DNA from 3 places in the Blautia sp. LMAG:36 genome. Region 3 is predicted to be linked to each of the others. Evidence: riboswitches for the same ligand, from Rfam matches in the RefSeq annotation. Region 3 holds a riboswitch; each other region holds the start of a gene.
The links. Region 3 has a riboswitch for cobalamin ahead of CCC17_RS12385 (ABC transporter permease). Riboswitches for the same ligand answer to the same signal wherever they lie in the genome.
Positions count from the first base shown of each region.

Region 1: it holds a riboswitch for cobalamin, as region 3 does, so the genes downstream of both, CCC17_RS01450 (cysteine-rich small domain-containing protein) here and CCC17_RS12385 (ABC transporter permease) in region 3, are expected to answer to the same signal.
Region 2: it holds a riboswitch for cobalamin, as region 3 does, so the genes downstream of both, nikB (nickel ABC transporter permease) here and CCC17_RS12385 (ABC transporter permease) in region 3, are expected to answer to the same signal.

Region 1 is NZ_NALB01000003.1:269,975-276,994, forward strand. Features, by position in the region: gene CCC17_RS01445 (C40 family peptidase) at 1-1,017, shown strand, start outside; cobalamin riboswitch at 1,249-1,418, shown strand; gene CCC17_RS01450 (cysteine-rich small domain-containing protein) at 1,687-1,974, shown strand; gene CCC17_RS01455 (phosphatase) at 2,081-2,797, opposite strand; gene CCC17_RS01460 (glycyl radical protein) at 3,152-5,677, shown strand; gene CCC17_RS01465 (glycyl-radical enzyme activating protein) at 5,689-6,480, shown strand; gene CCC17_RS01470 (class II aldolase/adducin family protein) at 6,667-7,020, shown strand, end outside.
Region 2 is NZ_NALB01000010.1:286,322-293,341, forward strand. Features, by position in the region: gene hisIE (bifunctional phosphoribosyl-AMP cyclohydrolase/phosphoribosyl-ATP diphosphatase HisIE) at 1-611, shown strand, start outside; gene CCC17_RS13815 (M14 family metallopeptidase) at 783-1,742, shown strand; cobalamin riboswitch at 2,027-2,215, shown strand; gene nikB (nickel ABC transporter permease) at 2,400-3,338, shown strand; gene nikC (nickel transporter permease) at 3,339-4,169, shown strand; gene CCC17_RS13830 (ABC transporter substrate-binding protein) at 4,228-5,796, shown strand; gene CCC17_RS13835 (ABC transporter ATP-binding protein) at 5,811-6,596, shown strand; gene CCC17_RS13840 (ABC transporter ATP-binding protein) at 6,589-7,020, shown strand, end outside.
Region 3 is NZ_NALB01000009.1:24-7,043, reverse strand. Features, by position in the region: gene CCC17_RS12410 (class I SAM-dependent methyltransferase) at 1-319, opposite strand, end outside; gene CCC17_RS12405 (nickel ABC transporter substrate-binding protein) at 324-1,892, opposite strand; gene CCC17_RS12400 (oligopeptide/dipeptide ABC transporter ATP-binding protein) at 1,922-2,860, opposite strand; gene CCC17_RS12395 (ABC transporter ATP-binding protein) at 2,870-3,661, opposite strand; gene nikC (nickel transporter permease) at 3,642-4,505, opposite strand; gene CCC17_RS12385 (ABC transporter permease) at 4,521-5,450, opposite strand; cobalamin riboswitch at 5,587-5,799, opposite strand; gene CCC17_RS12380 (IS3 family transposase) at 5,893-6,738, opposite strand; partial or broken gene CCC17_RS12375 (helix-turn-helix domain-containing protein) at 6,735-7,020, opposite strand, start outside.

The DNA of each region.
Region 1 (7,020 bases), on a different contig from region 3:
ACACAGAAGACTTATGAGCAGGACCGTAAGAGTCTTGAAAAATATTCCAATACGATCCAGCAGGTGGCAAACCTGGAGGCACAGTACACACAGGAGAAGGCAGAGCTGGAGGGAATGAAGCAGGAATATGAGGCAGAGTCCCAGAACCTGCAGGCACAGCTGGATGAGAAGCGTGCCACATCCGCAGATTATGATAATGAGATCGCCTACGCACAGCAGCAGGCTACAGATTATGCTAACCTTCTTGCAGAGCAGACTGCAGAGCTTCAGAGATTAGAGGCTGAGCGTATTGCAGCAGAGGAAGAGGCAAGACGTCAGGCCGAGGCTGAAGCAGCAGCGAGAGCACAGGCTGAGGCAGAAGAGGAAGCAAGACGTCAGGCAGAGCAGGAAGCACAGCAGGATGAGGCGGACGAGAGCGAAGACGTACAGCACGATGAGGACGGCGACGTGATCGAGAATGCAGATGAGGATACTGCAGAAGATGACACCGAGGCTGTGGATGAAGATGCAGACAATGGTGAGAATGATGATGCGTCCGAGGATACTGAGAATACAGAGGATAATGCAGACGCAGATTACGATAACAGCACAGACGCATCTGAAGAAAGTGCAGAGGACACATCTAATGCAGAGGATACATCTTCAGACAGTGACAGTTCTTCTTACAGCAGTGGTTCCGGATCTTCTGTTGTGAATTATGCTACACAGTTTGTGGGGAATCCTTACGTATGGGGCGGAACAAGCCTTACCAATGGTGCAGACTGCTCCGGATTTGTACAGAGTGTCTATGCGAACTTCGGAGTCAGCCTTCCGAGAACCTCCTATGAGCAGCAGAATGCAGGTACAGAAGTATCCTACGCAGATGCACAGCCGGGAGATCTGATCTGCTATGGCGGACACGTGGCTATTTACATGGGTAATGGCCAGATCGTTCATGCATCGAACTCTCAGGACGGGATCAAGATCAGCAATGATGCTACATACAGAACAATTGTATCTGTAAGACGTCTTGTATAATAAGAACGTACAACAGAAAATAAAAATACAGCAGCCCGACAGCAGTTTGTCGGGCTGTTTTTGACGTCGGAAAAAATATTGAAAACCCATGGAACGGAGTGAACAGCAACAAAATATGCTCAAAAATGTATAAATATTGAAAACAGTATTGACATATAATTAACAGGATGTTATTATAATGTCAGTATAATTCCATATTGAACATAGCAAGTGCTGAGGATAGCTGACAGTTATATATTGATTATCAGAAGTCCACAGAAAAGGGAATCAGGTGTGAAACCTGAGCGATCCGGTCACTGTAACGGAGGAGCGAATCTCATAGTCCATTGTACGTATGTATGAGAAGGAGAGAGGAGTCATGATCCCGGAGCCAGGAAACCTGCTTGTTATGGCGAGGTTAAACTTCCGTGTAAAGTGTAACAACCATTTCAGGGACTCCGCACCCCTGGGACGTTGTCTACTTTTTTACGAGAGTAGGCATTTTTTTATGGAATGCGCCTGTTCATATGAATTATACATGATTAAATGGCAGGCGATACTACTCCGGATACATTCGTTCCCTCCGCGCACTCATGAACGGATTATATTTCTACCCCGGGGTGGCATCGCTACCTCTTTTTTTATAGGAAAAAATTATGTGTGGTTATGTCAGGAGAGGAGAAAAGAGCCATGGAGAAACCATACTGGGAAGGCAAAGAATACTCTTACTTCAGCCACAAAAACTGTGAATATTTTCCGTGCCATAAAGGAGCAGATCCGGAGAACTTCAATTGTCTGTTCTGCTATTGTCCTTTATATGCACTGGGAGATAAATGTGGTGGTAATTTCCGCTTTACGGAAAGCGGGATCAAAGACTGCACCGAATGCAAGCTTCCTCACAGAAAAGAAAATTTTGGATATGTTACAGGTAAATATAGCGAGCTTGCGGAAATTGTACGAAAGCAGCGGGAAAAATAAAAAACAGGCCAGTTCAGATACAGGAAAATGTATATTCCTGTGTTTGAACTGGCCTGTTTTGTTTTAGGGGACAATATCTGTTATCTGTCGGAAAAGATACAGAAGATCATTCTCTGGTTTGGAGAAAAACCTTGAGTCTGGGAATCTGGTTGTTGAGGATCAGCTGTTCCGGAAACATGGCCTGATGAACAAACTCAGCAGCACAGGTAAAATCTCCGATATGCTCCGGGCCATGGCTGTCACTGGAAAGAAGCAGCGGCAGATCATATTTGCGGCAGCATCGAAGGATCTCGAAACAGTTTTCTCTTGTGTCGCCACGATAGCCATAAGGTGCAAGAGAAGCTTCGTTGATCTCAAAGATCGTGCCGGTTTCCCTGGCAGCCCTTGCAAGCGCATCATAATTAACCGGGTAATGAGTGTTATCACTATGTCCGAGGATCTTTACACAGGGGTTTTTCATTACATTGATAAAAGCTTCTGTGTTTTCGGCTCTGGTACCGCAACGGTAATTCCAGGCATGCATGCTGGCAATGGCGTAATCAAGTTTACATAATAATTCCTGATCTAAATCTACCGTTCCGCTGCGATCAAGGATATTCAGTTCAATTCCGTAGAGTAATTCTACACCGAAATGTTTTTTGGGAGAATAGGTAAGGCTGCGGAAATAGGAGGAAGTTCCGGCTGCCAGAGTGCCGGGACCGTGATCAGTGATCCCGAGAAGCCGGAGACCTTTCTCGGCAGCTGCGCGTGCCATGTTTGTGATGGTACATTCCGTGCCGTGACCACTGGCGATGGAGTGGGTATGCATATCAGAAAGATACATAAAAATACACCTCTTTTACTGTTTGAGAACATGTGACAGAGCGGAATACGAATGTCCGCTTTGCATAAATTTTTTCTGAAAAACAAAGGAATTCCTATATAAATCCAAGTATGGCAGAGCAGAAAAACAAAGTCAATAGAGAAAAACATAAAAATACAAAAAACAAATAAAATCAACAGGGCGCAACCGATAAAAACCACAAAAACAGCTAGAAACACATGTTGGATTTCGTTGACATCGAAGTAGGGGTAAGGTATAATAAAACTACATGAGCACATAGCCGGACAGGAGCGGTTCTGGAAGCGTAGAGGCAGACAGATCACCAGAAACAACCGGTTATGAGAAAGGAGAATCATGGAGAAATTTCATATAGCAGATGTTCCGAAAACAGACAGGATCACACATCTTGTAGATAATCTTTATGCAAAGATGCCGGTGATCGAATCTGCCAGAGCAAAACTGATCACAGAGTCTTACAAAGCAACAGAAGACGAGCCGATTATCACCCGCAGAGCCAAGGCATTTGCCCACATCCTGCACAACATTCCGATCATCATCCGTGATGAGGAGCTGATCGTTGGAAGCAGCACTTTGGCGCCGAGAGGCTGTCAGACGTTTCCGGAGTATTCTTTCCAGTGGCTGGAGGATGAGCTGGATACAGTGGCTACCAGAACAGCCGATCCATTTTATATTGCGGAGGAAACCAAGGCGGAGCTCCGTGAGGTACATAAATACTGGAAAGGCAAGACTACCAGTGAGCTTGCAACCTCCTACATGGCACCGGAAGCGATTCTTGCCATTGACCACAATATTTTTACACCCGGAAACTATTTCTACAATGGTGTAGGACACGTAACCGTTAAATATGAAGAAGTTCTGGCGATCGGTTATGAAGGGATCATTGCCAAAGCTCAGAAGGAACTGGATGAGTGTAATGTAGGAGATGGTGATTACGCAAAGAAATCCCGTTTCCTGGAAGCAGTTATCATGAGCTGTCAGGCAGTTATCGACTATGCACATCGCTATGCCGAGCTCGCAGAGCAGATGGCATATCAGTGTCAGGATCCGACCAGAAAACAGGAACTCCTTCAGATCGCATCCAATTGTACACGCGTACCGGCGAAGGGCGCCCGTAACTTCTATGAGGCGTGCCAGTCCTTCTGGTTTGTACAGCAGCTGATCCAGATGGAAAGCAGCGGACATTCTATTTCTCCGGGACGTTTTGACCAGTATATGTATCCATATTACAAGAGTGATATGGAAGCAGGCAATCTTACCAGAGAATTTGCCCAGGAACTGATGGACTGCATATGGGTAAAATTAAACGACCTGAATAAATGTCGTGATGCTGCATCTGCAGAAGGCTTTGCAGGCTACAGCCTTTTCCAGAACCTGATCGCAGGTGGTCAGAACAAGGATGGCGAGGATGTGACCAATGATCTCTCCTTTATGTGCATCCAGGCGTCTATGCATGTGCACCTTCCGGCACCGTCTCTTTCTGTAAGAGTATGGAACGGATCACCACATGAATTCCTGATCAAGGCTGCAGAGCTTACAAGAACAGGAATCGGACTTCCGGCTTATTATAATGATGAGGTTATCATTCCGGCGCTGCAGAACAGAGGACTTTCTCTTGCAGATGCCAGGGAATATAACATCATTGGATGCGTAGAACCGCAGAAAGCCGGTAAGACAGACGGCTGGCATGATGCGGCATTCTTCAATATGTGCCGCCCGCTGGAGATGGTTTTCTCCAATGGTATGGATAAAGGAGTCCAGATCGGTGTCAGGACAGGCGATGTCACAGAGATGAAGACCTTTGATGAGTTTTATGACGCATATAAGAAACAGATGGAATATTTTATTTCCCTGCTTGTAAATGCAGACAATGCCATTGACGTGGCACATGCTGAGAGGTGTCCGCTTCCATTCCTTTCCTGTATGGTGGATGACTGCATGAAACGTGGTAAATCCGTTCAGGAGGGAGGCGCTGTTTATAACTTTACCGGCCCTCAGGGATTTGGTATTGCAAACATGGCAGATTCTCTGTATGCGATCCGTAAACTTGTTTATGAAGAAAAGAAAGTTACCATGGAAGAGATGAAGGAAGCTCTGGCATGGAACTATGGCAAGGGTATTGATGCACAGTCTGCAGCAGATATTACTACAATTGTAATGCAGAAGCTTCAGGAAAATGGCATCGGTGTAAATGAGCAGACAGCCAAGGCTGTTATGACAGCAGCGCTTGGAGCAGAACCATCTCCGGAGAAAAAGGCAAGATTTGAAGAAATCCACAAACTGATCGATGAAGTTCCGAAATACGGAAACGATATTCCGGATGTGGATTATTTTGCAAGAGATGTTGCCTATACTTACACAAAACCACTTCAGAAATACAAAAACCCGAGAGGCGGACATTATCAGGCCGGACTTTATCCGGTATCCGCAAATGTTCCCCTTGGCGGACAGACCGGTGCTACACCGGATGGCCGTTATGCACATACACCAGTTGCAGATGGTGTTTCTCCGTCAGCAGGCAAGGATGTGAAGGGCCCGACAGCAGCAGCAACTTCCGTATCCCGTCTGGATCATTTTATCGTATCCAACGGAACACTGTTCAATCAGAAATTCCATCCGTCTGCACTTGCAGGAAGAGAGGGCCTGGAGAAATTTGTAGCACTGATCCGTGGATACTTTGATCAGAAGGGTATGCATATGCAGTTCAATGTTGTCGACAGAGAGACACTTCTGGATGCACAGAAGCATCCGGAGAAGTACAAACATCTGGTTGTACGTGTTGCAGGCTACAGCGCATTGTTCACTACACTTTCCAGATCTCTGCAGGACGATATCATCAGAAGAACAGAGCAGGGCTTCTAAAGGAGTAACGAATGGACTATTTGGATACAAAGGGCAGGATCTTTGATATTCAGAAATATTCAGTACACGATGGACCGGGTATCCGTACCATCGTGTTCCTGAAGGGCTGCGTTCTTCGCTGCCGCTGGTGCTGTAATCCGGAATCACAGGAATACCGGATCCAGAACATGAAGGTTCTGGGAGAAGATAAAGTGATCGGCCGCGACGTGACAGTTCGTGAGATGATCGAAGAGGTGGAAAAAGACCGTGCCTATTATTACCGTTCCGGAGGCGGGATCACCCTTTCCGGAGGGGAATGTATGTGCCAGGCGGACTTTTCCAGAGACCTTCTCCGCGCAGCAAAGGAGAGAGGAATCAACACAGCAGTGGAAAGCATGGCCTGTGCCCCATGGGAAAAGATCGAACAGGTACTTCCCTATCTGGATGTATATCTGATGGATATCAAGCATATGGATCAGGAAAAACATAAAGAATTCACAGGACGGGCCAACGGACTGATGCTGGAGAATGCAAGAAGGGTTGCGCTCTACGGAAAAACCAGATTGGTGATCCGCGTTCCGGTGATCCCCACATTTAATGATTCTGTGGAAGAGATCCAGGCGATCGCAAGATTTGCAGCATCCCTTCCGGGCGTAAACAAGATCCATCTTCTTCCGTACCACAGACTGGGGCAGGATAAATATGAAGGACTTGGCAGACCCTATTTAATGGAAGGAATCCTTCCGCCTACAGCAGAACATATGCAGATGTTAAAGAATGCAGTGCATGCGGTATGCAGCCTGGACTGCCAGATCGGCGGCTGAGAGATACAGGATTACAGAAAAAAGATCCTTTACAAACAGAAAATATAAAAAACAATAAAAACAACACAAAATACAACAAGAAACCAACATAAAACAACGGATTGTCCTTGACTTATTTTGTGGTATGGGGTAAAATGTTCTCAGAAACAAAATAGTGCAATCCAATGCTCAAGGAGGAAATTAAGCATGGTAAACGAGTTTGAAATCAAAAAACAGCTTTGTGACATCGGTAAGAGAATCTACAACCGTAACATGGTTGCAGCTAACGACGGAAACTTTTCTGTTAAGATAGCTGAGAATGAATATCTTTGCACACCAACTGGTGTATCCAAAGGATTCATGACACCAGAGTTCATCTGTAAAGTAGATGGTAAAGGTAATGTAATCCAGGCTAACCCGGGATTCAAACCATCATCTGAGATCAAGATGCACATGAGAGTATATGAGAAGAGACCGGACGTAGGATCTGTTGTACATGCTCATCCGATCTATGCAACATCTTTCGCAATCGCAGGTATTCCGCTTACACAGCCGATCATG
Region 2 (7,020 bases), on a different contig from region 3:
CATGGTCGGACTTTAAATTAAACAGTGACGGAATGGTTCCGGTTATTGTCCAGGATTACCGGACGGATGAAGTACTGATGCTGGCCTATATGAATGAGCTTGCTTTTAACACAACATTGAAGCTTGGAAAAATGACATACTGGAGTCGCAGCCGGAATGAGCTCTGGACCAAAGGTCTGACATCCGGCCACGTACAGTATGTAAAGTCTCTTACCATTGACTGTGATAATGATACGATCCTTGCCAAAGTGGAGCAGGTGGGCGCAGCCTGCCATACAGGAAACCGTACTTGTTTCTTCAAACCGCTGATGAAAAAGGAGTACGATGATACCAATCCTCTTCACGTGTTCCAGAATGTGTATGATGTGATCACTGACCGAAAAGAACATCCAAAGGAAGGTTCCTATACCAATTATCTTTTTGATAAAGGAATCGACAAGATTTTGAAAAAAGTCGGTGAAGAATGCACAGAGATCGTCATTGCAGCCAAAAATCCGGATAAAGAAGAGATTAAATACGAAATTTCAGATTTTCTTTATCATATGATGGTACTCATGGTGGAAAAAGGAGTCAGCTGGGAAGAAATCACCAAAGAATTGGTAAAAAGATAAATTATATATCATTCAGGAAAAAAGCTTTTGTACGTCGGATCAGAATGAACGGTTACGAAAGCTTTTTTCTGTTTTCCCGGAATCTTAAAAGAATATGTACAATTTCGGTTAGGCATGATATACTTATCGTCAAAAGTGCGGAAATATAAAAAAGGAAAAGGGAAACAACCAATGATCAAAATTGATGACTGGGTGATTGAAAAAGGAGAGAAGGCACAGGGGAAAATTAAGATCACAGGATACGGCATAGCAATGCCGGCAACTGTGATATGCGGAGTGAAAGACGGACCGACGATACTGATCACAGCAGGAATACACAGTGCGGAGTATGTGGGGATCCAGGCGGCAATGGAACTTGCAAAAGAATTTCAACCGGAAGAACTGAAGGGAAATGTGATCATCGTTCCACTGGTCAATGTCAGCGGCTTTGAGCATCGCACCATGAGTCTGGTCTATGAGGATGGCAAGAACCTGAACCGCGTTTTCCCCGGAGATCCTGAGGGAACAGCTGCAGATCGTATTGCCTATGCTATAGTGACAAAGCTTTTTTCCATAGCAGATTATTATATCGACCTGCATAGTGGAGATGGGTTCGAACAGCTTCATCCCTATGTTTATTATGTAGGGGTTGTAGATGAAAAAACAGCAGAGAAGTCATTACATATGGCACGGCATATCGGCGTAAAATATGTGGTCCGTTCCACAACTGCCACAGGTGGCGCCTACAATTATGCTTCTTCTCTTGGAATTCCAAGTATTCTTATCGAAAGAGGCGGACACAGCTACTGGACCTGGGAGGAAGTAGAACAGGATAAAAGAGACGTCCGTCACCTTGTTTTTCATCTCCAGGGAAAGGCGTGTCATGGTCTGAAGCATTACCGTCAGATGCTTCTTGAAAATGTAGTCTATGAATATGCGCCGTATACCGGATGCTGGTATCCGTCCAAGAAGCCTGGAGAATACTTTTTTAAGGGGGAAGAACTGGGTGAACTGAGAGATTACTATGGGAATTTACTTTACACATCTATTGCAACTGAAAACGGAGTCGTACTTTATCAAACAGCCAGTCTGAACATTATTGAAGACGGACCAATGATCGCATATGCAGCGATCACGGAGACTCTGACCTGATAGTAAACAACCTTTTCAGAACGCTTCTGTCTGAAATCATATTGAAACAGTAAGAAAACCGGGTTTTACCATTTGCTATTCTATTTGTAAAAATAGCGAGGTAAAATCCGTGTTTTTTTAGCAGATCAGATAAATCCAATTGTCATATCCCCCATGGGGGATATATACAATTCAAGCATCTTTAACAAAATTTATGAGTTTTCTAAAAATATAACATTTTTCCATAGACATAAACTATAGTTTTATCATATAATGTTGCAGTAATTTAACAGCATTTGCTGATTTTCACATCAGCCGTTGTAAGTTCTGAGAGGATTAATAGGGAAACCGGTGTAAATCCGGTACGATCCCGTCACTGTAAGGGGGAATCCTCAGACAAAGTACCACTGGTCGAGTGCGTGAGAAATAGACCGGGAAGGTGTCTGAGGGTAAGGATCCTAAGTCAGGAGACCTGCTTGCAATTGTTTTAAAATGATTCTTACGGAAGATAGGAAGCATATTTATTTTGTATGCCCGTATTTCGTCACGGGCTTTTTTCGTGCAAATTTTCTAAAATTCCATGCATATTCTGCATATTAAGAATCCAATAGTTTCTTTTATCTAACTCAATTAAAACGGCAATGTTAAAATCGCATCAAATGAGGAAAGGAGTAAAACGTGACAAAGAAACAAGTAGGAAAAAGATTTCTCCAGATCATCATTGTATTATTTGGAATCAGCTTTTTCACATTTGGACTGACCTACCTGTCACCTGGTGATCCTGCGGAGATCATGCTGACAGAGTGTGGTAATCTTCCTACACCAGAGCTTCTGGAACAGACAAGACATGAGCTTGGCCTTGATCAGCCCTTTCTCGTGCAGTATGGTTCCTGGCTGAAGGGTGTTGTTACAGGAGATATGGGACAGTCCTATTCTTTCAAAATGCCGGTAACAGATAAACTGGTATCCTGTTTCTGGCCGACGCTGAGGATGTCGTTGCTGGCACTTCTGATGATGGTCATTATTTCCATACCGCTTGGAATCCTGGCCGCTGTATATCAGAACAAATTCCCGGATTATTTTGTGAGAGGAATTACCTTTGTGGGAGTATCTGTTCCAAGCTTCTGGCTGGGCCTGATCCTTCTCAGCATCTTTGGTGTTCAGCTTCGCTGGATCAATGTTGCAGGAGGCAGTACGGATTTTAAATCCATGATCCTCCCGGCGCTGACTCTTGCACTTGCTATGTCTGCAAAATATACCAGACAGGTAAGAAGTGCAGTACTGGAGGAACTTCACCAGGATTATGTCACAGGTGCAAGAATGCGTGGAATCAAGGAAAGCGTCATTCTCTGGAAACACGTTCTTCCTAATGTTATGCTTCCGCTGGTAACGCTGCTGGGACTTTCCCTTGGAAGTCTTCTGGGAGGTACTGCAGTTGTAGAGATCATTTACAACTGGCCTGGAATGGGAAATATGGCAGTAAAGGCGATTTCCTGTCGTGACTATCCTCTTGTACAGGGCTATGTACTCTGGATCGCGATCCTGTACATGTGCATCAACCTGCTTGTGGATCTGTCCTATACTTATCTCGATCCAAGACTTAAGGAGGATAGATAATTGAAAAAGGTATTACGAACATTCAAAGAAAATAAACAGTTCACTCTTTTCTTCATTCTGGGTCTCGTGGTGATCGGAATTGCGATCTTTGCGCCGCAGCTCTCACCATATGATCCACTGGATGCAGTTATGACCGAATCTCTGCAGGAGCCAAGCTCCGCTCATCCGTTCGGAACGGATAAGCTTGGACGAGATCTTCTTTCCCGTGTTATCTTCGGAACAAGAACCTCTCTGATCATGACCTTATGTCTGGTTGCGGTGATCTTTGTCATCGGTACATTTTTAGGAGTTATTGCCGGATATTTCGGCGGCGTTGTGGATGCAGTGATCATGCGTATCGCAGATATGATGATTTCCTTCCCTGGGCTTGTACTGGCCATTGCCATTGCCGGTATGCTTGGACCAAACCTGGTCAATGCCGTTATCTCCATTGCGGCTGTAAGCTGGACAAAATATGCCCGTCTTGCACGAAGTATGGTCTTGAAAGTCAAGAAGAGTCTTTACATAGAGGCAGCTATAGTAAACGGAACAAAGACCTGGAAAATTCTTCTTGTACACATTCTTCCCAACATGGTAACCCAGATGGTGGTAACTGCGGCAGCAGATATCGGAACTATGATGCTGGAGCTGGCTTCCCTTTCATTCCTGGGATTTGGTGCAACTGCGCCGACACCGGAGTGGGGACTGATGCTGAATGAAGGAAGAACCTACATGGCAAAGGCGCCATGGCTTATGATCTACCCTGGTATCGCTATCGTGATCTGTGTTGTTGTTTTCAACATGCTTGGAGACAGCATCCGTGATGTACTGGATCCGCGCCAGGATCAATAAAACAACTCTGTAACAAACCAACACCATATGATCAGTATATTATCTTTAGGAGGATGAAATGAGAAATAATGTAATTAAAAAAGTGCTGGCTGCTACACTTGCATGTATGATGACTTTTTCCATGACAACAGTGGCTCAGGCAAAAGGTGACAAAAAAAGTGATAAGGAGATCACCATCGGAGTAACAAGCTTTGCAGATACACTGGAGCCGACAGAGCAGTATTTCAGCTGGGTTGTATCCCGTTATGCGATCGGTGAGTGCCTTACAAAATTCGATGAGAACGGTGAGATCGTTCCATGCCTTGCAGAAGAGTGGGAGAACAGCGAAGACGGAAAGACATGGACCTTCAAGATCCGTGAGGGCGTAAAATTCTCCAACGGTGACGATATGACACCGGATATGGTAAAAGCTTCCATCGAGCGTACCGCTGAAAAAAGTGACCGTGTTCCGGAATTCTTTGATCTTGACAGCATCGAGGTTGACGGACAGAACCTGATCTTCCACCTGAACAGAGCAAATGCAAACATGGCCGGATGCCTTGCAGACCCGCTGTTTCTGATCGTAGATACAAATGTAGATGATTCTACATTTGCCATGGAAGGACCGATCTGTACAGGACCTTACGCAGTAGAGTCTTTCAGCCCGACGGATTCCTGTATCGTAGTAAAAAATGAGAACTACTGGGATGGAGAAGTTCCCCTTGATAAAGTTACACTGAAATGTGTGGATGACCAGACAACACGTTCCATGGCTCTTCAGACAGGTGAGATCGATATCGCTTACAACCTGAAAACAGAGAACCTGGTTGAGTTTGAGGGAAATGACAATTACGACATCCAGGAGCTTCAGTCTCTTCGTTCCACCTATGCATTCATGAACCAGAATGAGGATCATGCACTCAGCGATAAGGCTCTTCGCCAGGCACTTCTTCGTGGCCTTGACAAGGAAACATACTGCAACACTCTTCTTGAGGGGGGTGCAACAGCTGGTAAAGCACCGGTTCCTCCAACACTTGACTTTGGATTCGATGATCTGAAGGATGAGAATTCCTATGATCCGGACAGCGCAAAGAAGATCCTTGATGAGGCCGGATACAAAGATGTTGACGGTGACGGATTTGTAGAAACTCCTGACGGAGATCCTCTTGTTCTTGATTTTGTTATCTACACAAGCCGTGCCGAGCTTGGTGTATACGCACAGGCAGCACAGGCCAGTCTGAAGGAGATCGGTATCAACGTAAACCTGAATACAGTAAGTTATGAGACACTTCTTGACATGAGAGATTCCGGTCAGTATGACCTTCTGATCTGGAACGTGCTGGTAGCAAACACTGGAGACCCTGAGAACTACTTAAGAGAGAACTGGTACAGCTCCTCTGCAAACAATACTGCAGGATACAATAACCCGGAGGTTGACAAGCTTCTTGACGAGCTTGCGCAGACATTTGATGAGGACAAGAGAAAAGATCTCATCATCGATATTCAGCAGGATATCATGGATGATGCTGCAACTGTATTCTTTGGTTATGAGACAACCTACCTCTTCTCCAACAAAAAGGTAACAGGTGTTAAAATGTATCCGATGGATTACTACTGGCTGACAAAGGATATCACTCTTGCCGAGTAAAGGAGCGTTTATTTATGCTTGAGATCAAGGATCTTTCCGTTCAGTACGGAAAACAGGCACCTACCATTGAACATTTCAACCTTTCCATGAAGAAGGGTGAGATCATCAGTGTGGTAGGCGAGAGTGGAAGTGGAAAAACAACCGTGATCCGTGCTGTCCTCGGCGCACTTGCCGGAGGTGGCCGGGTCAGCACCGGAGATATTCAGTTTCACGGACATTCTCTGCTTTCCAATACAAAGGATGAATGGAGAAATTTAAGGGGTACCCGCATTTCCATGATCTTCCAGGACTGCGGCGGAACCCTGAACCCTATCCGTAAGATTGGAAGTCAGTATGTGGAATATATCTGTACACATACGGATGTATCCAAAGCAGAAGCATGGAAGAAAGGCTGTTCCATGCTTCAGAAAATGCGTCTTCCGGACGCGGAAAATATCATGAAAAGTTATCCACACCAGCTTTCCGGTGGCATGCGCCAGCGAGTTGGTATTGCCATGGCCATGACTTTTAACCCAGAGCTGCTTCTTGCAGATGAGCCGACCAGTGCGCTGGACGTTACTACACAGGCACAGATCGTACGCCAGATGATGGAGCTCCGTGATGATTTCGGAACCGGCATCATCATCGTTACCCATAACATTGGTGTAGCGGCTTATATGGCCGATCAGCTGGTTGTTATGCAGCACGGAAAAGTTGTGGATCAGGGAACACGTGATGAAGTCATGAATCATCCGACCAGTGACTATACAAAGAAACTGCTGGCTGCAGTGCCGGAAATGGAGGGACAGCGTTATGTTTAAGGAATCCGATATCGTGCTCAGTGCAAAACATATCGTAAAACAGTTTCCGGCTTCCGGCGGCAGAACTTTAACAGCCTGCAACGATGTGAACCTGAACGTTTATAAAGGAAAAACTCTGGGAATCGTAGGAGAGAGTGGCTGCGGTAAATCAACCTTTGTCCGCATGGTCATTTCTCTTGACAAACCGACCAGCGGAGAGATCCTTTACCATGGAAAAAACCTCTCTGATCTTTCCAAAAAAGAAACCTGGCTGAACCGTCAGAACATGCAGATGGTCTTCCAGGATCCGTTGGCGTCCTTTGACCCGAAAATGAAGATCGTGGATATTCTTACAGAACCTCTGATTAATTACGGAAAGCTGAAAAGAAGCGAAAAGGAAGCGAAAGCCAGAGAGCTTCTGGAAATGGTAGAGCTTCCCGGAGAT
Region 3 (7,020 bases):
GTTCCAATGGCAAAGTTACACCATCTTCCTCACAGATTTCCACCTGCTGATGATACTGCCGCATATTCCTTCTGGCTTTTTCTACCATTCCTGATGAACCATCGATCGCTTTTACATCATGTCCCAGACGCGCTGCTATGATGCTCATAAAACCCGGGCCGCAGCCCACTTCTAAAATACGAAGGGGCTCAGGTCCAAGAAGTCTTTTCAATTCTTTTGTCCAGTGAGATACCGTTCTTTTGTTACTCAATTGTTTTTGGATCATATCATCATAATCACCGGAATCTTCTGTCCATTTATTCTCGATTTTTTCAAACATTTTTTTACTCCACTACATCCAGTGTTGCCCAGTTAATGCCTTCATAGGCAGTCGGTGCAAGCTCTACATTGGTCAGTCTGGTATTGTTATAGATATAATCACGGTTCGGATAATACAGCGGCACTGTTACTGCCTGATCATTGATACGTGTAAGGATCTTATCGTATAATTCCGTACGTTTTTCTTCGTCCTGTGTTTTTAATACTTCTCCGAGATCTTTGTTCAGCTCCTCATCGTACCAGTTTACTGCCTTTGCTCCATCTTCCGCGTAGAACATTGATTTCAGGAAACCATGAGGCATCCAGGAGTCTTCATAGCTGCGGTAAATGCACAGATCGTAGTCTCTGGTGTTCCAGATCTCATCAAAGTAAGCTGCAGATTCTTTTTCTACCAGTTCAACACCCACACCAACCTTCTCATATTCAGATTTCAGGTATTCACACAGTGACTTCCAGGAAGCATATTCTTCAGTCTGGAATACCAGTCTGAGGCTCAGTGGTTCTCCGTCTTTTTCTACAATACCATCTCCGTCTGTATCCTCATATCCTGCTTCCTTTAACAGTTCCTTTGCTTTATCCGGATCATATGGATAACCCTTGCTGTTTTCTTCTGTTACATAAGGAACTGTCGGAGACATAAGTCCGGTTGCCGGATTGCCGTAACCATCCAGCAGATCATTTACAATGCTTTCTTTATTTGTTGCATAATTCAGTGCCTGACGTACGTTTATATCCTGAAGCGCCGGTGTATCATAATTTTCGATCAGATAGTAAGAAAGTGTGGAAACCTGCTGTTCTGTCGATAAATTTTTATCTGCCTGGATAATACTGAAGCTTTCGGATGGAATATCCTGAAGATTCAGATCTGCCTCTCCACTCTGAAGTGCCATCACTCTGGCATCACCGTCTGCCACCTGTTTCAGAACTACTTTATCAATATTTGGTTTCTCACCGTAATAATTAGGATTTGGTACCAGGACAACCTCCTGACCGCTTTCATAACTGTCGATCATCCACATTCCGGTACCCACTTCCTGACAAAATTCTCCGTCTTCATCCAGTGCACTTTCACAGGTGAAACGGAATGGTCTTGGATAGCTGAATTCGATCAGCAGTGTATAGCATGGTTCTGCGAACTTAAATTCTACAGTATAATCATCTACCTTTGTAACATTTTCCAGTTTGGCTGAAAAGTTACCGATCACATCCTGTTCCACCCATCTGTTATAATTCCACATCACATTGTCTGCATTAAACACTGTACCGTCTGAGAATTTCACATCTTTTCTTAAATGGAACGTATAGGTTGTGCCATCTTCGCTGATATCCCAGGATTCTGCCAATGCCGGTTTGATTTCTCCATTTTCTCCGTAACGTACCAGAGGATCATAGATCATTTCATAAAGACGAAAATCCGGACCACTTTTTACCGGGTCACAAAGTTCAGGAGTCAGATCAATGGATGTCATTGCCGTAACTACTTTTTCCTCTTTTGCCTGTACATTGACACCTGTCAGTAAAGTTGCCGCCACCATGCTCAATGCTATCAATTTTGCTACACGTCTTTTCTTCATTTCTTCCTCTCCTTTGTTTGTTTTATATTTTACAGCATATGACATGCCGCAAAATGTCCTGTTTCAATTTCTGTCAATTCCGGTATATGCTCTCTGCATATATTTGTACATCTTCTGCACCGGTTCTGATATGGGCAGCCCTGTTCCGGAATGGTATCTGAAAATATTTTCTTTTCCTGCAATCCGATTCTTCGCATTTTCGGTTCTTTTACCGGAATAGAATCAAACAGATCTTTTGTATAAGGATGTACGGCAGTCTCCTTTAAGCTGTCCGTATGATCGATAAACTCGACCACGCGTCCCTGATACATAATAGCCACCTCTTTGCAGAGATATGGAACGTTGGACAGATCGTGAGTGATCAGTAAATAGGTCATCTCATATTTTTCCTGCAGCTCATTTAACAGATGCAGGATCTGCTTTCGTATGGAATAATCCAGACTGGATACCGGTTCATCACAGATCACAAGCTCCGGTCTTAATACCAATGCTCTCGCAATATTAGCTCTCTGACACTGACCTCCTGAAATCTGTCCAACATAACGGTTGCGGATATCCGGATCAAGCCCCGTCTGGATCAAAGCCTCCTTTACTCGCTCTTCATACTCACCCTCTTGCAGTTTTTCATGTAATTTCAAAATTTCCAAAATATTTTCTCCAATGGTATAACCGGGATCAAATACCCCGCTACTGCTTTGAAAGACCATCTGAAGATTCTTGCGATATGGACGAAACTGCTTTTCAGACAAATCCTGCATTTCCTGTCCCTGAAACCAGAATTTTCCATCTGTAGGTTTCTCCAGGCCGGCGATCAGCTTTCCGAATGTAGTTTTACCACTTCCACTTTCACCGATCAGAGCCATGGATGATCCTGCATGGATTTCCAGACTTACATCATCCACTGCCTTCACAATTTTTTTCTTGCCATAATATTTTTTTAAATGTTCTGTCTTTAGTAACGTACTCATACTTTTCCCCTATAAAACTGCATCCAACAGTTTTTTTGTATATGAATGCTGCGGATGATAAAAGATGTCTTCAACTGTTCCGTTTTCCACTATTTCGCCGTCTTTCATGATCGAAACATCATCTGCGATCTCTGCCACCACACCCAGATCATGCGTAATAAATAACACGCCCAGGTTTTCTTTCCTGGATAGCTGATAGATTTCTTCCAGAATCTGCTTCTGTACGGTTACATCCAATGCTGTGGTCGGCTCATCTGCAATCAGATAATCCGGTTTCATGGACATGGCAATGGCGATCATAACACGTTGGCACATACCACCAGACAATTCGTAAGGTTTTTTCTTCATCAGTTCTTCCGGATCACGCAGATTCATCATCCGCAGACTTTCCAACGCAGCTTCCCTTGCCTGTTTTTTGCTCATTCTGCGATGTTTCCTCAGTCCTTCCAGAAGCAGTTGTTCAACTGTAAAAAGCGGGTCAAGAGCAGCGGTCGGATCCTGAAAGATCATTCCGATCCTGTCTCCGTATAACTGTCGTTTTTCTTTTCCTGATAACTTCAGAAGACTCTTTTCGTTCAGTGTCACATCTCCGGATATCACCTTTCCATTTCCTGCAAGCAGATTCATGATCGTCAGAGAGGTAACTGACTTGCCGCTTCCGCTTTCTCCCACCAGGGCATGGATCCTTCCGCGCTTTACTTCCAGGCTGACATCTTTTACTGCATGAACCATTCCGTGAGAGGTCTGAAACTCCACATGTAATCTTTTTACCTTTAGAACATCATTTTTTGTCTGTTCCATTTTGTATTCCCTCCCCCAGATAATTAAATGCCAGAACAATGATCATGATCAGTATACCCGGATAAAACATCAGTCTTGGATAAGTCTGGATATAACTTTTACTGTCACTAAGCATGATCCCCCATTCCGGTGTCGGTGCCTGCACACCAAGGCCGATAAAGGAAAAACCGGCAATTGACAGAATGATCGAACCGATTTCCATTGTTGCCAGTGCGATCACAGATGGCAGGATATTTCTCAATACATGCCTGAATATGATCCTTGCGTGGCCGCAGCCTCCGGCTTTTAGTGCGGTCATATAATTTTTATTTTTTTCCTGAAGTGTCAATGCACGGGCAAGCCTTGCATATTCTGCCCAGGATACGACCGATAAGGACAGGATCAAATGAGCGCCGCTGGCTCCTACGGTTCCTGCAATGGCAAGTGCCACAATAAAGACCGGCATAGCCATAAATACATCAATGATCCTCATAATTATCGAATCGATTTTTCCACCTACATATCCGGCAAACAGTCCGATCGGCACCCCGACACATACGGTGATCAGAAGCACCGTAAAGCTATAGCTCAGTGAATACCGGCTGCCCCAGAGAAGTCTTGATAAAATACATCGTCCCAGCTGATCAGTACCTAAAGGATATGCCGCCGACGGATTCTTTAATTTTATCGAAACATCCACAAGCAGTGGATCATGTGGCGCCAGTACAGGTGCAAAAATGGCTGCCAATACAAAAACTATGACCACCATCAATCCTATTTTTGTTTTTGGTGACCGGAATACCTGTTTCCAGTACAGATTCTGGATCATGCTTTTTTCTGTTTTCTGCTTTCTTCTGCTTCCCATTCTATGATCTCTCCTTTACTTTAACTGGATTCGCCGGTCAATCGCAGAATAGGCGATATCCACAAGAAAATTTAATACTACAATGCCAACAGCCAGAATAAAGATAAAACATTGCAGCACCGGAGTGTCTTTTGAGATCACGGATTTCAATGCCAGATTTCCGATTCCCTGAATTGAAAAAATACTTTCTATCACAGCTGAGCCACAGAAAAAACCGATCACAATTGATACCAGACGTGTCAGCACAGGAATCAGAATATTTTTCAGACCATGACGCAAAATTACATTTACAGATGACAATCCCTTGGCTCTGCTGGCACGTATGTAATCCTGCTTCAGCACCTGTATCATATTGGTACGGATCAATCTCGTCATAATTCCAAAGAAACTGATATCCATGGCAAATGCCGCGAGAATCGGGATACCTCCGGCATCTCCTCCGATCACGGAAATCACTTTTAGCTTTACTCCAAATATATATAGCAGCATCAGACCGATCCAGAAAGACGGCATAGATACACTGAGGGACGACAAAATGCGAATGACTTTATCCAGAACTCTGTTTTCGTAAATTGCCGACAAAATTCCAAGAGGGACTGATACGATCATCAACAATAAAAACGAAGTAACTGCCAGTTTAAATGTCTGTGGAAAATATCTTTTTAATTCCTCAAAAGCCGGTTTTCTGGTAGAATATGATTTTCCAAAATCGCCATGAAGTGCCTGATCCAGCCATTTCCCGTATTGTACCAGCACTGGCTGATCCAGTCCTTCCTCATGCCGTACTTCTTCTATCTGCTCCGGTGACGGATGCTCGTATTTTTTCTCCGCCAGAACTCTGGCCGCATCACCTGCCGATATAAAACTCAGCATAAAAATAATAAATGTAACCGCCAGAACTACCGGAATCATAAATATAAAACGCTTTGCAATTACTTTTCCCATTTTCATTTCTCCTCATTTTTCATCTGTTTATTCGGTTAAAATAAAAAAAGCTGATATGATCCAGCATCATATCAGCACAAAAAACAAACCTCTACCTCAGGCAGAGCTTATTCCTTCTGTATCCCATCCGAATCAGAATTCTTCTGTCAAAAAGGCAAGTCTCCTGACTCCAGTTCTTCCTACTTACCATCTTCCCGGATCTCTCCAGTGATATTTTGGTTTTCGTCCCTGTCTGATATGCCCCTTGTCAAGTAGACAGGTGAGATATCTAAAGGTAAGCGACAAAAATACCTACATTTCATTTTGGAGTGTAGGTATTTTTATGCACACCATTTCTCTTTATATTTTTTAATTCGTTTGTTTTCTGGAATAGGATATTCTACTGGTATGTCAGATTTCAGTGCTTCTTGAACGTACTTCTAGGGGTGTTTTGCAGCAATACCTATCCTGTGGACGTTCTTTCACTATAAAATCTTATATAATCCTTTATTGCAAATCTTAATGAGGATTCATCAGTTATTTCGTACATCTGATACATTTCTGCTTTGATAATTCCCCAGAAACCTTCTGTTGGTCCATTATCAATACAATGTCCAACCCGAGACATGGATTGTCTCATTTCTTGTTTTACAAGTTTCTTTTTAAACATTTTGCTGGTATACTGGAATCCCCGATCTGAATGAAAAATCGGCTTTGCACAGGGGTTCAACGCAATTGCCTTATCAAAAGTTTTAAATACTAATTTATTATCATTTCTGGCACTAACAGCATATGACACAGGATATCTATCATACAGATCTATAATGGCACTTAAATACAACTTCTTTTTTTTACCTGGCACTTTAAATTCAGTCACATCAGTAGCCCATTTTTGATTGGGTGCAGTTGCGTAAAAATCTCTTTGTAATATATTTTGTGTTGTTTCATCTGCATTGGCATTCCTATATTTTTTCTTCTTTTTTCGTATAACGGAATGGATTCCCAGTTTTTTCATAATTCTGTGAACTCTATTTTTGCTGTACTTTGTTTGATTAAAATGATTGATCCAAGAAGTCATTCTCCGATACCCTAAGATATGACTAAAGCGTTCATCATACTCCTTAATGAGCTCTGCAAGTTTGATGTTTTCCATTTCATCCTCAGGTGTTTCACGGTGTAGCCATTTATAATAAGCAGCTCTTGCGACCTCCAAATGTTTACACATCCATCCAATACTCCAGTTTTTCTCTGTATGAAAATATTCTATCGCAAGATATTTTGATTCATGACGAACCTTACCCAGCCTCACATCCTTTCGAAGTCTTTCACTTTTTTTAACAATTCAACAACCATATCCTTTTCTTCCAGCTGACGCTTTAGTCGTAAGTTTTCACGTCTCAAACGTTCTAATTCATCTACTTCATCATCTGTTTTACGTTGACCGCGTCTGTCAGTTAATCCGGATTCCCCATCACTATCATATTTCTTTACCCAAGAATAGACCTGACCGTAAGAAACATTGAATTTTGTAGCTGTATTCTTATAGTCACGATTATGGTTGATGCAATAATTAACGATTTCTTTTCGTTCC